DNA from 2 places in the Rhodoferax sp. XS2R6 genome. Region 1 is predicted to be linked to the other one. Evidence: predicted binding sites of a transcription regulator. Region 1 holds the regulator's gene; the other holds the start of a gene.
The links. Region 1 encodes sigma-54, which starts transcription at its own class of promoters, with help from an activator protein. Its sites were predicted from a motif close to TGGCANGNAANCTGCTTT; they were not measured.
Positions count from the first base shown of each region.

Region 2: ureA (urease subunit gamma) is a predicted target of sigma-54. The motif match lies at 5,483-5,500, and genes of this name have one in related genera.

Region 1 covers NZ_JBWMAY010000006.1:22,425-30,234, reverse strand. Annotated here, with positions in the region: gene argS (arginine--tRNA ligase) at 1-1,137, shown strand, start outside; gene AC097A_RS17360 (SPOR domain-containing protein) at 1,159-1,827, shown strand; gene AC097A_RS17355 (thiol:disulfide interchange protein DsbA/DsbL) at 1,896-2,549, shown strand; gene AC097A_RS17350 (exopolyphosphatase) at 2,644-3,576, shown strand; gene lptA (lipopolysaccharide transport periplasmic protein LptA) at 3,652-4,260, shown strand; gene lptB (LPS export ABC transporter ATP-binding protein) at 4,257-5,033, shown strand; gene rpoN (RNA polymerase factor sigma-54) at 5,033-6,637, shown strand; gene AC097A_RS17330 (THUMP domain-containing class I SAM-dependent RNA methyltransferase) at 6,634-7,810, shown strand, end outside.
Region 2 covers NZ_JBWMAY010000001.1:976,116-983,925, forward strand. Annotated here, with positions in the region: gene AC097A_RS04640 (DUF1697 domain-containing protein) at 1-404, opposite strand, end outside; gene AC097A_RS04645 (GNAT family N-acetyltransferase) at 421-897, opposite strand; gene AC097A_RS04650 (response regulator) at 968-1,951, opposite strand; gene AC097A_RS04655 (ATP-binding protein) at 1,932-5,426, opposite strand; gene ureA (urease subunit gamma) at 5,546-5,848, shown strand; gene AC097A_RS04665 (HupE/UreJ family protein) at 5,871-6,464, shown strand; gene AC097A_RS04670 (urease subunit beta) at 6,475-6,780, shown strand; gene ureC (urease subunit alpha) at 6,780-7,810, shown strand, end outside.

The sequences.
Region 1 (7,810 bases):
CCCGGTGACGATTGCTGGCCGGTCGACCCCGAGAACCCCGCCAGCAAGGCCTTCTACAACGGCGACTACATCCAGGACATTGCCAACGACTTTTTGGCCAAGGCCACCGTGCAGGCCGATGACCGCAGCTTCACCGCCAGCGGTGATGTGGACGACCTGGAGTCGATCCGCAACTTTGCCGTGGCCTACCTGCGCCGCGAGCAGGACAAAGATCTGCAGGCCTTCAACCTGAAGTTTGACGAGTACTACCTGGAGTCCAGCCTGTACACCAGCGGGCGCGTCGAGGCGGCTGTGAACAAGCTGGTTGCCAATGGCAAGACCTATGAGTTGGACGGCGCGTTGTGGCTCAAGTCCACCGACTATGGCGATGACAAGGACCGCGTGATGCGCAAGAAGGACGGTACATATACCTACTTCGTGCCCGACGTGGCCTACCACATCGCCAAGTGGGAGCGCGGCTTCACCAAGGTGGTGAACATCCAGGGCACCGACCACCACGGCACCATTGCCCGCGTGCGCGCCGGCCTGCAAGCAGCCGATGTGGGAATTCCCCAGGGCTACCCCGACTACGTGTTGCACACGATGGTGCGTGTGGTCAAGGGCGGTGAAGAGGTCAAGATCAGCAAGCGCGCGGGCAGCTATGTGACGCTGCGCGACCTGATTGAGTGGACCAGCAAGGACGCGGTGCGTTTCTTCCTGCTGAGCCGCAAGCCCGACACCGAGTACACCTTCGACGTGGACCTGGCCGTGGCCAAGAACAACGACAACCCGGTGTACTACGTGCAGTACGCGCATGCGCGCATCTGCTCGGTGTTGGCCAGCTGGGGCGGTGATGTGGACGGTCTCAAGGCCGTGGACCTGTCCGCACTGGACAGCCCGCAGGCCCAGGCCTTGATGCTGCTGCTGGCCAAGTACCCCGAGATGCTGACCGCCGCGGCCGAGGGCGAAGCCCCGCACGACGTGACCTTCTACCTGCGCGAACTGGCCGCCAGCTACCACAGCTACTACGATGCCGAGCGCATTCTGGTGGACGACGAAGCGGTGAAGCTGGCACGTCTGGCGTTGGTGGCCGCCACAGCCCGCGTATTGCACAATGGCTTGGCCGTGCTGGGCGTGAGTGCCCCGCAAAAAATGTGAGATTAAGTGAGAAAGCAGCACATGAAGTTTGAACGTGGCGGAACCATTGTGGGTTTCATCGTCGGTGTGGTGGTGGGCCTGGGGGCAGCCCTGGCGGTGGCGGTCTACGTTACCAAGGTGCCGGTGCCCTTTATGAACAAGAGCCAGAGCCGCAGCGCCGACCAGAATGAAGCTGAGGCGCAGAAGAACAAAAACTGGGACCCTAACGCCATCCTGTATGGCAAAAATCCTGCCCCCGCAGTGCCTCCGGCCACCACGCCAGCGTCTGCTGCGTCGGCCGCCAAAAACAAGGTCGAAGCAAAGACCGAGGCCAAAGTCGAACCCAAGGCCGATGCCAAAGCAGATGCCAAGGTCACCAAGCCCGATGCCAAGGGCGAGGTCAAGCCCGCCATGTCGGCAGACCCGCTGGGAGATCTGGCCAAGGCCAAAACCGCGGCGCCCGCAGAGGCCGATGCCTTTGTCTACTTTGTGCAGGTCGGAGCCTTCCAGAAGGCTGAAGACGCCGAGAGCCACCGCGCCAAGCTGTCCCTGAGCGGGATAGAAACCAAAATTTCCGAACGCGAACAATCGGGCCGTCCGGTGTTCCGGGTGCGCGTGGGACCTTTTGACAAGAAGGACGATGCGGACAAGGCCAAGGACAAAATGGACAAGGCTGGCATGGAGACCGCGTTGGTCCGGGTCCAGCGTTAAGCGCGGGCCCAACAGGAACTTTCTGGGTGGGGCTTTGTCCCACCAGCCTCTTTACAAGTGAGATGGACATGAAACGACGCGAATTCACGCAACTGACCACTGGTGCTGCCGTGGCCTCGGCCACTTTGTTGGGCACATCGGTACAAGCCCAAGCCAGCAAACCCAAGGCGGGAACCGATTACCAGGTGCTGGACCCACGTGCTCCTGTGGAAGCCAGCGCCGGCAAGATCGAAGTGGTGGAGTTCTTTTGGTACAACTGCCCGCACTGCAATGCGTTCGAGCCCACGCTGCAGGCCTGGATTGGCAAGTTGCCCAAAGACGTAGTGTTGCGCCGTGTGCCTGTTGCCTTTCAGGATAGCTTTGCACCGCAGCAGCGCCTGTATTTCACCCTCGAAGCCATGGGGCTGGTGGAAAAACTGCACGCCAAGGTGTTCGCCGCCATCCACGTGGAGAAGAAGAACCTTGCCAGCGGCGAGGCGATTCTGGAGTGGGTGGTCCAGCAGGGCGTGGACAAAGCCAAGTTTGTGCAGCAGTACAACTCCTTCACCGTGGTGACCAAGGTCACCAAGGCCACCCAGCTGCAAAACGCCTACAAGGTTGAGGGTGTCCCTGCCTTGGGCGTGGCCGGGCGCTACTACACCGATGGCTCCATGGCGGGCACTATGCCGCGTGCGCTGCAGGTGGTGGACGTGCTGGTGGCCGACGTGCGCGCCGGTCGCTAAGCCCCCGGGTTTTTACGCCGGGAATGGCGCCAGCCCGCAAGGGGCGGGGCTAGAATGGTTTGGCACCCATTCAACCTTTGTGGAGATTGTTCCCATGGCGCACCAGAAATTTCGGCTTGTCACCCGCAGTGACTTTGATGGCTTGGTGTGTGCGGTTCTGCTCAACGAGATGGACTTGATCGACGACATCAAGTTCGTCCACCCCAAGGACATGCAGGACGGCAAGGTGGAGGTGTCCGACCGCGACATCACCACCAACCTGCCCTATGTGCCCGGCGTGCATCTGGCCTTTGACCACCACGAGTCCGAGACGGTGCGCAACACCGGCGAACGCCCCAACCACATCATCCTGCCCGACGCCGACTCGGCCGCACGCGTGGTGTTTGATCACTACGGCGGCACCAACCGTTTCCCGGCGCGCTTCCACGACATGATGGAAGCGGTAGACAAGGGCGACTCGGCTCGCTTTAGCCACGATGAAATCATGGCTCCCACGGGTTGGGTGCTGCTGAACTACCTGATGGATTCACGCACGGGCCTGGGCCGCTTCCGTGAGTTCCGCGTCAGCAACTACCAGCTGATGATGGATTTGATCCAGTACTGCCGCCACCATGGCATCGAAAAAATCTTGCAACTGCCCGACGTGGTGGAGCGTGTGGAGCTGTATTTTGAGCACGCGGCCAAGGCCAAGGAGCAACTGCTGCGCTGCTCCACCGTGCAGGGCAACTTGTTGGTGCTGGACCTGCGCAACGAAGACACCATCTTTGCGGTGAACCGTTTTATGGTCTACGCGCTGTTCCCGCAGACCAATATCTCTATCCACGTGTTGTGGGGTTTGCAGAAGCAAAACACCGTATTTGCCACCGGCAAGTCCATCACCAACCGCACTTCCAAAACCAATATTGGCGAGCTCATGCTGGGCTACGGTGGGGGCGGCCATGCCAACGCGGGGACCTGCCAGGTCGAGAATGACCGCGCGGCCGAGGTGCTGCAGGCGCTGGTCAAAAAAATTAACGCCGACGGCTGAGTCAGCCAAGGCGCGAAATGCGCAAAGCGCTCGGTACAATGGCCGAAGCGCTTTTCGAGCAAGTTTCGTGCCTTTATGAAAAAAACTATTCTGTCGGTGTCCTTGGGGCTGGTCCTGTCCAGCGTGGCGGGGTACGCCTGGGCCGAAAAGGCCGACCGCAACAAGCCCATGAATGTGGAGGCCGATGCCCTGCGTTATGACGACTTGAAGCAGGTGAGCGTCTTTACCGGCAATGTGGTGCTGACCAAGGGCAGCATCGTCATCCGCGGCGCCCAGCTCGAAGTGCGCCAGGACCCCGATGGTTACCAGTTTGGCTTGGTAACCGGCTCGGCGGCCACCCCGGCGTTCTTTCGCCAGAAGCGTGATGGGCTGGACGAATTCATTGAAGGCGATGGCGAAACCATCGAATATGACGGTCGGGCCGACACCGTGCGCTTCATCAAAAAGGCCCAGCTGCGTCGCTTCCGCGGTGCCACGCTGGCTGATGAGGTGACCGGTGCGGCCATCTTGTATGAGAACCTCAGCGACAAGTTCACCGTAGACGGCGCACCCAAGAGTGCCACCGCGCCCGCGGGCCGTGTGCGCGCCATGCTGACACCCAAACCGGACGCCCCAGCACCCACCACCCCCCAATCCAGTCCTACCCTGCGTGCCACGCCGCAACTTGAGAAGGCCGCCCAGTGAGTGCGCCCATCCAAGAAGCCCCGGACACCAGCACCGGGCGGCTGGAAGCCCGGCATTTGCAAAAGTCCTATGGCAAACGCCAGGTGGTCAAGGACGTATCGCTGGCCGTGCGCACTGGCGAGGTGGTGGGCCTCTTGGGCCCCAACGGTGCGGGCAAGACCACCTCGTTCTACATGATCGTGGGCCTGCTGCGCGCCAGCGCGGGCGACATCACCATCGACGGTCAGTCCATCGAACACATGCCCATACACCGCCGCGCGCGCCTGGGATTGGGCTACCTGCCGCAAGAAGCCTCGATATTCCGTAAGCTGAATGTCGAAGACAACGTGCGTGCGGTGCTGGAACTGCAGCGCGACGAGGCGGGCAACCCGCTCAAGTCGACCGAGATTGAAGCGCGCCTGACCGCGCTGCTGCAAGACCTGCGCGTGGAACACCTGCGCGAGTCGCCCTCGCTGGCCCTGTCGGGCGGCGAGCGCCGCCGTGTGGAGATTGCGCGGGCGCTGGCCACGCGGCCGCGCTTCATCCTGCTGGACGAACCGTTTGCCGGTATCGACCCGATTGCGGTGATCGAAATTCAACGCATCATCAACTTCCTCAAGGGCCGTGGCATCGGCGTGCTCATCACCGACCACAACGTGCGCGAGACCCTGGGCATCTGCGACCACGCCTACATCATCAGCGACGGCCATGTGCTGGCGCAGGGCACCCCCTCCGAGATCGTGAACAACGCCGATGTGCGCCGTGTCTATCTCGGTGAGCATTTCAAAATGTGATGAAGCAAGGGCTGTCTTTACGCGTTTCCCAACACCTGGCGCTCACGCCCCAGTTGCAGCAGTCCATCCGTCTGCTGCAGCTCTCCACGCTCGAGCTCAGCCAGGAAGTGGAGCAGATGCTGGACGAGAACCCGTTTTTGGAGCTGACCGAGGACCGGGCCGAGCGCGAAGACTTTGGGCTGAATGCCGTGGATGCCACGGTCAGCGAAGGCGACCGCTTGTCCGAGAGCAGCGAGGTGGATTACGCACCCAGTGCGGTGGCGGACTACGCCACCTCGACCAGCACCAGCAGCAATGACGAAGAAGCCACGCCGCTGAGCAGCAGCGACGAACCCAACTGGGAAGGCGACGGCACCACCGAAATGACGCCCGACGATGGCGAGTGGGGCGTGGACGCCAAGGCCAACAACCTGGGTGATGACGAAGAGAAAGACGCCACCGAGCTGGCGCGCTCCACCGAATCGCTGCAGGCCTTTTTGCACCGCCAGGCCCTGAGCCTGCGCACCAATGCTACCGATGCGGCCGCGCTGCGCTTCCTGATCGAATCGCTCAACGACGATGGCTACTTGGAAGACCCTTTGGAAGAGCTGGCGCGCAGCCTGAGCCCTGGCGACGAAGAACAGCTGCAAGACCTGGTGCACCACTTCACGGTGGCGCTGGGCCTGCTGCACAGTCTGGAGCCCGTGGGCGTGGGCGCGCGTGACCTAGGCGAATGCCTGCGTTTGCAGATCAAGGCCTTGCTGGCCCAGGCCGAGGTGGATGGTGAAGACGAACGCGCCGAGCTGCTGCGGGTGGCGCTGGGCATTTGCAGCAAACCCATAGACCTGCTGGCCAGGCGTGACATCAAGCGCCTGGTGCAAATGGGCGTGGGCAGCGATGCGCTGGTGCGCGAAGCGATAGCGCTCATCGCGCGGCTGGAGCCCAAGCCCGGACGCCGCTTCATCGACGTGGAGCGCAACATCGTGGTGCCCGACGTACTGGTGGTGTCGATTGGCAAGGTCGGCGGCATGCCGAAGTTCCGCGTGCAGCTCAACCCCGAGGTGATGCCGCGCCTCAAGGTGCACGACATTTACGCCAACGTGCTGCGCAACCACCGCGGGGGGCGCGACGGTGCCGGCCACGCCGCCCTGCAGCAGCGCCTGCAGGAGGCGCGCTGGTTCATCAAAAACATTCAGCAGCGCTTTGACACCATCCTGCGCGTGAGCACGGCCATCGTGGAGCGGCAGAAAAACTTCTTCACCCACGGCGAGCTGGCCATGCGCCCGCTGGTGCTGCGCGAAATTGCCGACGAGCTGGGGCTACACGAGTCCACCATCAGCCGCGTGACCACGGCCAAGTACATGGCCACGCCGTTTGGTACCTTCGAGCTCAAGTACTTCTTTGGCTCTGGTTTGGGCACCGAGAGCGGCGGCAATGCCTCCAGCACCGCGGTGCGTGCGCTCATCAAACAGTTCATCGCCTCCGAGAGCGCCAAAAAGCCCTTGAGTGACAACCAGATCTCTGACATGCTCAAAGAGCAGGGCATCGAATGCGCCCGGCGCACCGTGGCCAAATACCGCGAGGGCCTGAAGATCGCCCCCGCCTCACTCCGCAAAGCGCTATGAACCAATTGACCCTTTTTCTCCCCTGCGCCGCTGGCGTGGAGGAGTACCTGTCGCCGGAGATTTTGCAAATCACCGGCTTGCCGCCCGGCTGCGTGACCAAGCAGCGCGGTGGTGTGGCGGTGCGCACCTCGTTTGCGCACGCCATGTTACTCAACCTGTACAGCCGCCTCTCGCAGCGCGTGCTGGTGCTGGTGTCGTACACCGAATACCGCAGCGAACAAGACCTGTACCGCGCCGGCCTGCAAGTGCCATGGGAGCAATGGTTCACGCCCAAGGAGAGCATCAAGGTTGAGGTGACCGCGCAGCACAGCCCGCTGACCTCGCTGAACTTTGCCGCGCTCAAGGTGAAGGACGCCGTGTGTGACCGCTTCCGCGAAGTGGCGGGCGGCGTGCGCCCTGACGTGAACACGCAGTGGCCCGATGTGCGCATCTACGCTCACCTGACCACCGACAGCTGCTCGCTCTATATCGACACTTCGGGCGAACCGCTGTTCAAACGCGGCTGGCGCGAGGACAAGGGCGACGCGCCGCTGAAAGAAACCCTGGCCGCGGCGATGATCGCCGCCAGCGGCTGGGCCTCGGGCGACGACGATTTGATGCCGCTGTATGACCCCTGCTGCGGCAGCGGCACGGTGGCCATTGAAGCTGCACAGATTGCCTGCAACATCGCGGCCGGCTCGCTGCGCCGCTTTGCGTTCGAAAAATACCGGCCCTTCCGCTCGCAGGAATGGGCAGACATGAAGGCCGAGGCTGCCGAGGCGGTGGTCAAACCCGAGCCAGGCCAGCCTGCGCTGATTTATGGCAGCGATGTGTCGCACCGCATGGTGGACTTTGCCCAGCGCAACGCCCAGCGCGCCGGTGTGGCCGATGTGATCGAATTCCGCGGCGGCGACGCGCTGCAGCGCATGCCTCCCATCGAGGGCGGCGGCGTGATGGTGCTGAACCCGCCCTACGGCGAGCGCATTGGCATTGGCGGCGTGGCCGGTGAAGGCGAGGGCGCACGCTTTGGCGCGCGTGAACTGGCGCAGACTGACGAGGGCGTGGACTTCTTCAACCAGCTGGCCAGCCACTGGAAGAAGAATTACAGCGGCTGGACCGCCTGGGTGCTGACGCCGGACCTGAAGCTGCCCAGCAAGATGCGCCTCAAAGAGTCGCGCCGCGTGCCCATGTGGA
Region 2 (7,810 bases), on a different contig from region 1:
CTGCAAAATACCTCACGCCCGATCACGTTCAAGATCTGCGCGTCTTCCAGCACGACCGGTAGCGCGGGCATGGTTTGCGGGGCTTCACGCAGAAAACTCACCACACGTTTGGACTGCGGCGCCAGCTTGGCATTGGCATACGGATCGGTCGCCAACAAGGCTTCGAGCGCACTGACGGGGCGGATGATGGTGTAGAACGTGCGGCCCAGTGCCTGCTGCATGGCGGCTTCCGCCTTGCGCTCCAGCGCCGCCTCGGTGGCCTTGCGCGCATCAAACACCACATTGCCACTGGAGAGCACGGTTTTGACGTGGGTGAACCCCGCCGCCTCAAACGCCCGCTTCAACTCGGGCATCTTGGCATTCATGGGGCTGACCCCGCGTAGGAAGGCAACGTATCGGGGCATGGTGTTTTGGTCCCGGTTAGTGTGCGCGCTCAGCACCCGAATCTTTCCCCAACCGCTTGACCATAGGCAGCCCTTCCAAGCCTGCCCAGACCTGGCTGGGGCCAGAAACACGGAATCCATTGCGCGCATAAAAGTCGCGCGCGGTACGCGTGCTCTTCAATTGAACCGGCCCATCGAGGTGGGTTTCCATCGTACGAAGAAGTACCTTGCCAACGCCTTGGTAGAGTGCTTCAGGCACAACATAGAGCAGCGCAAGTTCATCTGCATGGGCCAGCGCAAATCCCACCACGCTGCCACCGCGGACAGCCACGATCGCCACAGCATTGGTGGCCTGAAGCCAAGCCAAGGTGTTGTCGGGAGTTTTGTTCTCCAACCAGGCGGCCATTACTGCTGGATCGCCCCCATGGTCGGCATGGCAGCACTCTGCGATAGATCGGCGAACCACCTGGCAGATCGCCGCGGCGTCTGCAGGTACAGCAATCCGGATATCCATCAAAGTAGCCTCCCCTCGAACCGTCCTCTCCCACGAAGCGTGAGATCGAATGATTCTAGGCCGCCACTGGCTACCCCTCAAACTGCGGATGCAGCTGCCGGATGCGCGACATCGCCATGCCCGCCGCGGCCGTGCGCGTCTCCACGCCCAGCTTCACGAAGACGCGCTCCAGGTGCTTCTTCACGGTCATGGGGCTGCTACCCAGGATGTCGCCGATGTCCTTGTTGGTCTTGCCCTTGACGACCCAGTACAGCACCTCGGCCTCTTTGGCGGTGAGCTTAAAGGACAGGCTCATGGCCTCGATGACCGCGGTATCGGACACCTCGCGCATGACGATGAGCCAGTCGCCGCCGGCATCGCTGTCTCCGATCTGCTGGTGCAGGCGGAAGGTCAGGCGTTTGGGGCCACGTTCCAGGCTCAGCTTGGCCGGTTCTCCACCGCGCGCCACCGTTTGCAGGCAGGCCTGCAGCCAGGCCCGCAGCTCGGGCGGTGTGTGCGGGGCCTGCGTGCCACAGTAGCGCTCCAGCAGCTCGCGCGCCAGCGGGGTTTGCCACATCAGGCAACCATCCGCCGCACGCACGGTGATGGTGGCGTAGCCAAAAGCGTCCAGCGCGTTGCGCGTCTGACGGCGTTCGCGCGCGCCGGCCAGGTGCACGCCCATGCGGGCCAGCACTTCCTTGGGCTTGATGGGTTTGGTCACATAGTCCACGCCGCCACTCTCCAGTGCCGCCACCAGATACTCCGTCTCGGTCAGGCCGGTCATGAAGATGATGGGGATGTGGGTGGTGTGCGGCGCGGCTTTCAGGCGGCGCGCCACTTCAAAACCGTCCATGCCGGGCATCATCGCGTCCAGCAAAATCACATCGGGCAGGCCCTGGGTGGCGCGCTGCAGCGCGGCCTCGCCCGAGGTGGCAATGAGCACGGTGTAGCCCGACTCGTCGAGCGCGTCGTGCAGCACCGACAGGTTGTCGGGCACGTCGTCGACGATGAGCACCACGTCGCTGTTGGCGCGGTCCAGGGTGTCGGCGGTGTCGTCAATGGGTAGGGCTGGCATCAAGCGCTTTCTGCAATTGGGTGGCCATGGCTTCGAACTGGTACTGGCGCGCCAGCGCGGCCATGGACTGGGTGAACGCCAGGCATTGCGGCTGGGCAGCGGCAATGGCGTCGAGCTTGTTGACGATGCCGCGGTAAAAACCCAGGCGCACCAGGTCCAGCAGGGCCTGGCAATCGGCCACATTCGGCAGCACTACCGCGCTGGGCCCGGTGGCAGCGGCCGCAGGTTCGGGCGCGCTTAATGCATCCACCCACTCCAGAGCGAGCTTGCGCTCCAGCCAGTCCAGCAGCTCGGTGTGGCGCACGGGTTTGACGATGAAGTCTTCGGGCGGCAGGCCCAGGCCGTTGTCCAGCCCGCGGTCAAACGCGTTGGCGGAGACGATGGCCACCTTGGGCTGCATACCACCCAGCGCCGGGTTGCCACGGATGCGGCGCAGCGTTTCCCAGCCGTCAATGCCAGGCATGGCCAGGTCCAGCAGCACCACATCGGGGTGCAGGCCGGCGGCCAGCAGGTCCAGGCAGTCGTGGCCGCTGGCCGCAGTGCGCACCTCAAAGCCCAGCGGTTCCAGCAGGCTCACCAGCAGTTCGCGGTCGGCCTCTTCGTTGTCCACCACCAGCACCTTGCGGCGCGCGCCGGCGTAGCCCAGGCGTGGCTTGCGCGGTGTGGCCACGGCGTGCTGCTCGGCGCTGGCCGGCAAATGCAGCTCGGGCAAAAACAGGCGCACGCGGAACACCGAGCCCTGGCCCAGTGTGGTGCTGGCCGAGAGTTCACCGCCCATCAGGTCCGTCAGCATCTTGGCAATGGTCAGGCCCAGGCCCGAGCCTGTGGTGCCACCGGCTGCGCTGGCGCCGCGGGTAAAGGGGTCGAAGATGCGGTCCAAGTCGTCCTGCGCCATGCCGGGTCCGGTGTCCACCACCTCCCCCTGCGCCATCTCGCGCGCATAACGCAGGCGCAGAGTCACACCGCCAGTCTGGGTGAACTTGATGGCATTGCCCAGCAGGTTGAAGAAAATCTGGCGCACGCGCTTTTCGTCAGCCCGCACCCAGTCGGGAATGCTACCTTGCACCTCAAAGCGAAAGCTCAGGCCCTTGGCCGCGGCCTGCAGTTCGAACATGCTGGCCATCTCGTGCATGCCACTGGCGAACTGCATGGGCTTCACATTGAGCGTGAGCTTGCCGCTCTCGATGTGGGCCATATCCAGCGTTCCTTCGATCAGCGAGAGTAAATGTTCACCCCCACGTTTGATGACGCTGACCGCCTGCTTGCGGTGCGCGGGAATGGAGGCGTCCTCCCCCATGAGCTGGGCATAGCCCAGGATGCTGTTGAGCGGCGTGCGCAGCTCGTGGCTGATGGCGCTGATGTAGCGGCTCTTGGCCTGGTTGGCGGCTTCGGCGGCCTGCTTGGCGCGTTCGGCCAGCAGCTTGGCGTCTTGCAGGGCCTCATCAGTCTGGCGGTGCGATTCGATTTCACGCATCAACAAATGGGTCTGCCGGTTCGATTCTTCCTGCGCCACCTGCCGGCTCTTGTGCGCCAGCACCAGCCACCAGGCCACGATGCCCGACATCAGCATCAGCGCCGCAAACGCCTTGCTGAAGCCTGAGCGCAGCGAGGCCTGCATGGCACTTTGCTGATCCCCCAGCACCGTGATGGCACCCAGCTCCTGCATGTAGAACATGCCAAACACTGTGGCCAGCAGCGGCACGATGATGAGCATGAGCAGGATGAAGTGGCCCAGCCCCGTGTCCAGAAACGGCCACACCGGTTTGGGCAGCAGCCAGCGCAAGGTGGCCGACCACTGGGTGGACAGGTTGGCGTGCGGCTTGCACATGTCGCCACAGCGCGCGTCCAGCGTGCAGCACAGCGAGCAGATGGGGCCCTGGTAAGCCGGGCAGTGGGCCATATCGGGGCCCTCATATTCACGCTCGCAAATGACGCAGCGGCGCACCGCCAATCGTGCGTAACTGCCCTCGCCCTGCGCCTCCGATGGCTGGCGTGCCAAGTAATACTTGCCCTTGGTGGCCCAAGCGATCAGCGGTGCGGCCACCATGGCGGTGACCAGCGCCACCACTGCGGAGAAGGCCTTGGCCAGTTCACCAAACAAGCCCAGGTACGCCGCGATGGACAGCACGGACGCCAGCGCCATGGCGCCCACGCCCACGGGGTTGATGTCGTACAGGTAGGCACGTTTGAACTCGATGCCCTTGGGCGACAAGCCCAGCGGCTTGTTGATCACCAGGTCGGCCACCACGGCCATGATCCAGGCGATGGCGATGTTGGAGTACAGGCCCAGCACATCGCCCAGTGCCTGGAACACGTTCATCTCCATGAGCATGAAGGCAATCACGCTGTTAAACAGCACCCACACCACGCGCCCCGGGTGGCTGTGCGTCAGGCGCGAGAAAAAGTTGCTCCAGGCCAGCGAGCCCGCATAGGCATTGGTCACGTTGATCTTGAGCTGCGACACCACCACAAACACCGCCGTGGCCGCCACCGCCCAGCCCAGTGTGGGGAACACATATTCATACGCCGCCAGGTACATCTGGTTCGGGTCCACCGCGCGGTCGGTCGGCACGCTATGGCTGATGGCCAGGTAGGCCAGGTAGGCGCCGCCCAGCATCTTGATAACGCCCAGAATCACCCAGCCCGGCCCGCCCACCAGCACGCCCAGCCACCAGCGGCCGCGGTTGGCGGTGGTTTGCGCGGGCATGAAGCGCAGGTAGTCGGCCTGTTCCCCCATTTGGGTAATCAGCGCAATGCCCACGGTTAATGCAGCACCAAACAGGTGCAAATTAAATGAACCAGGCACACCAAATTCACCAGCATAGTGCGTAATGCCCGCAAAGGCCTGCGGGTCACGCACCAAAACAAAGCCAAAGGGCACCACCAGCATCACCAACCACAGCGGCTGCGTCCAAATCTGCAGGCGGCTGATGGTGGACACGCCGTGCGTGACCAGCGGAATCACCACCAGCGCACAAATCAGGTAGCCCCAGGTGGGCGGTATGTCCAGCGCCAGCTCCAGCGCATAGGCCATGACGGCCGCCTCCAGCGCAAAAAAAATGAAGGTGAAGGACGCGTAGATGAGCGAGGTGAGTGTGGAGCCGATGTAGCCGAAGCCCGCGCCGCGGGTCAGCAGGTCCATGTCCACCCCGTAACGTGCGGCGTAGATGCTAATCGGCAGGCCGGCCAGAAAGATGACCAGCCCGGTGGCCAGAATCGCCCACAGCGCGTTCACAAAACCGTATTGCACCAAGAGCGTGGCACCCACCGCTTCCAGGATCAGGAAGGACGCCGCGCCAAAGGCGGTGTTGGCCACACGCCATTCGGACCACTTGCGAAAGCGCTGCGGCGTGAAGCGCAGCGCGTAGTCCTCCATGGTCTCGGAGGCCACCCAGTTGTTGTAGTCACGGCGGATCTTCACCACCCGCTGGGCGGGCGCTTCGTCAGCGGAAGGGGGCAGCGGCGGGGTGGTCACGCCAGATGGGGTGCAGATTTCATGCCACCGGCCTGGGACGTTTGGCGTATGGCGAAAGGCACAGGGATTGCTTACAGTGCAAAGTCCCGAATACCGACCTGCCACCTTCCGAGAATGTTATGGAACTCACGCCCAGAGAGAAAGACAAGCTGCTGATCTTCACCGCCGGCCTGCTGGCCGAGCGGCGCAAGGCCCGCGGCCTCAAGCTCAACTACCCCGAAGCCATCGCCCTGATCAGCTGCGCCGTGATGGAAGGCGCGCGCGACGGCAAGACGGTCGCCCAGCTCATGAGCGAAGGCCGCGCGGTGCTGACACGCGATGACGTGATGGACGGCATCGCCGAGATGATTCCCGACATCCAGGTGGAAGCCACCTTTCCTGACGGTACGAAATTAGTCACCGTCCACCAACCCATTGTCTGAACACCCAGCCCACGGAGACCGTATGCGACCCTCGTTGAAAAATGCTCTTCTTTTGATAGCTGTTTGCGCAATATCCACGGGCGCTAGTGCCCATACGGGCCATGGAACCGGGAGTTTCATGGAAGGACTGGCGCACCCCTTCGGCCTGGACCACCTGCTGGCCATGCTGGCCGTGGGTATTTGGTCTGTAGCCGCCCTGCCCGCCCGCCAGGCCTGGCAAGGCCCCGCCACCTTCCTGCTGGCCCTGGTGGCAAGCGCCATGCTGGGCGCCAGCGGCGTGACGCTGCCCTACCTGGAACACGCCATTGCGCTGTCCGTGGTGCTGTTTGGCGCCATGCTGATCGTGGCCGCGAAGCCCCTGCCCAAGTCTGTGGGCCTAGGACTCATCGCCGCAGCCGCCTCGCTGCACGGCCTGGCGCATGGCGCTGAAACGCCAGAAACCGGCTTTGCGGGCTACGCCGTTGGCTTCCTGCTGACCACGGCCGCCCTGCATCTGGGCGGCGTGGGCCTGGGCCTGTCCATCCGCCGCTGGCTGGCCGCGCGCAGCACCGTGGCGCTGGGCAGCCTGGGTACCCTGCTGGGCTTTGCCGGCGTCTACCTGTTCAGCCACGTCTGAGGGCCACCGCATGACCCCCGGCGAAATCCTCACTGACGAGGGCGAACACGCCCTCAACACCGGCCGCCGCACGCTGACCGTGGTGGTGCAAAACACGGCGGACCGCCCCATCCAGGTCGGCTCGCACTACCACTTTGCTGAGACCAATGGCGCGCTGGGCTTTGACCGCGCGGCAGCCCAAGGCATGCGCCTGAACATCCCCTCGGGCTCGGCCGTGCGCTTTGAGCCCGGACAGCAACGCACCGTGGAGCTGGTCGATTTCAGCGGCGACCGCGTGGTTTACGGCTTTCGCGGCCTCGTGCAAGGAAAACTGTAATGGCAACAATTGGACGCCGCGCCTACGCGGAAATTTTTGGCCCCACCACGGGTGACCGCGTGCGCCTGGCCGACACCGGCCTGCTTATCGAGGTGGAGAAGGACTACACCCTGGCGGCTGGCGCCTACGGCGAAGAGGTGAAGTTCGGCGGTGGCAAGACCATCCGCGACGGCATGGCGCAATCGCAAAAAACGCGCGCCGAAGGCGCCGTGGACTGCGTGATGACCAATGCACTGATCCTGGACCACTGGGGCATCGTCAAGGCCGACATTGGCCTCAAGGGCGGGCGCATCGTGGCCATCGGCAAGGCGGGCAACCCCGACACCCAGCCCGGCGTGGACATCATCATCGGACCGGGCACTGAGGTCATTAGCTGCGAAGGCAATATCGTCACCGCCGGTGGCATCGACAGCCACATCCACTTCATCTGCCCGCAGCAGATCGAGGAGGCCATGGCCAGCGGCGTCACCACCATGCTGGGCGGCGGCACCGGCCCGGCCACGGGCACCTTTGCCACCACCTGCACCCCCGGCCCCTGGAACATCGAACGCATGCTGCAGGCGGCTGATGCCTTCCCCATGAACCTGGGCTTTCTGGGCAAGGGCAATGCGAGCCTGCCCGCCGCGCTGCACGAGCAGATCAACGCGGGCGTGATTGGCCTGAAGCTGCACGAAGACTGGGGCACCACGCCCAGCGCCATCAGCAACTGCCTGGACGTGGCCGACGCCACCGACACGCAGGTCGCCATCCACTCCGACACGCTGAACGAATCTGGCTTTGTGGAAGACACCATCGCAGCCACCAAGGGCCGCGGTCTGTGCGCCTTCCACACCGAAGGTGCCGGCGGTGGCCACGCACCCGACATCCTGCGTGTGGTGGGGCAAGACAACTTCTTGCCCAGCTCCACCAACCCCACGATGCCCTACACGGTGAACACGCTGGACGAGCATGTGGACATGCTGATGGTGTGCCACCACCTGGACGCCGGTATTGCCGAAGACCTGGCGTTTGCCGAGAGCCGCATCCGCAA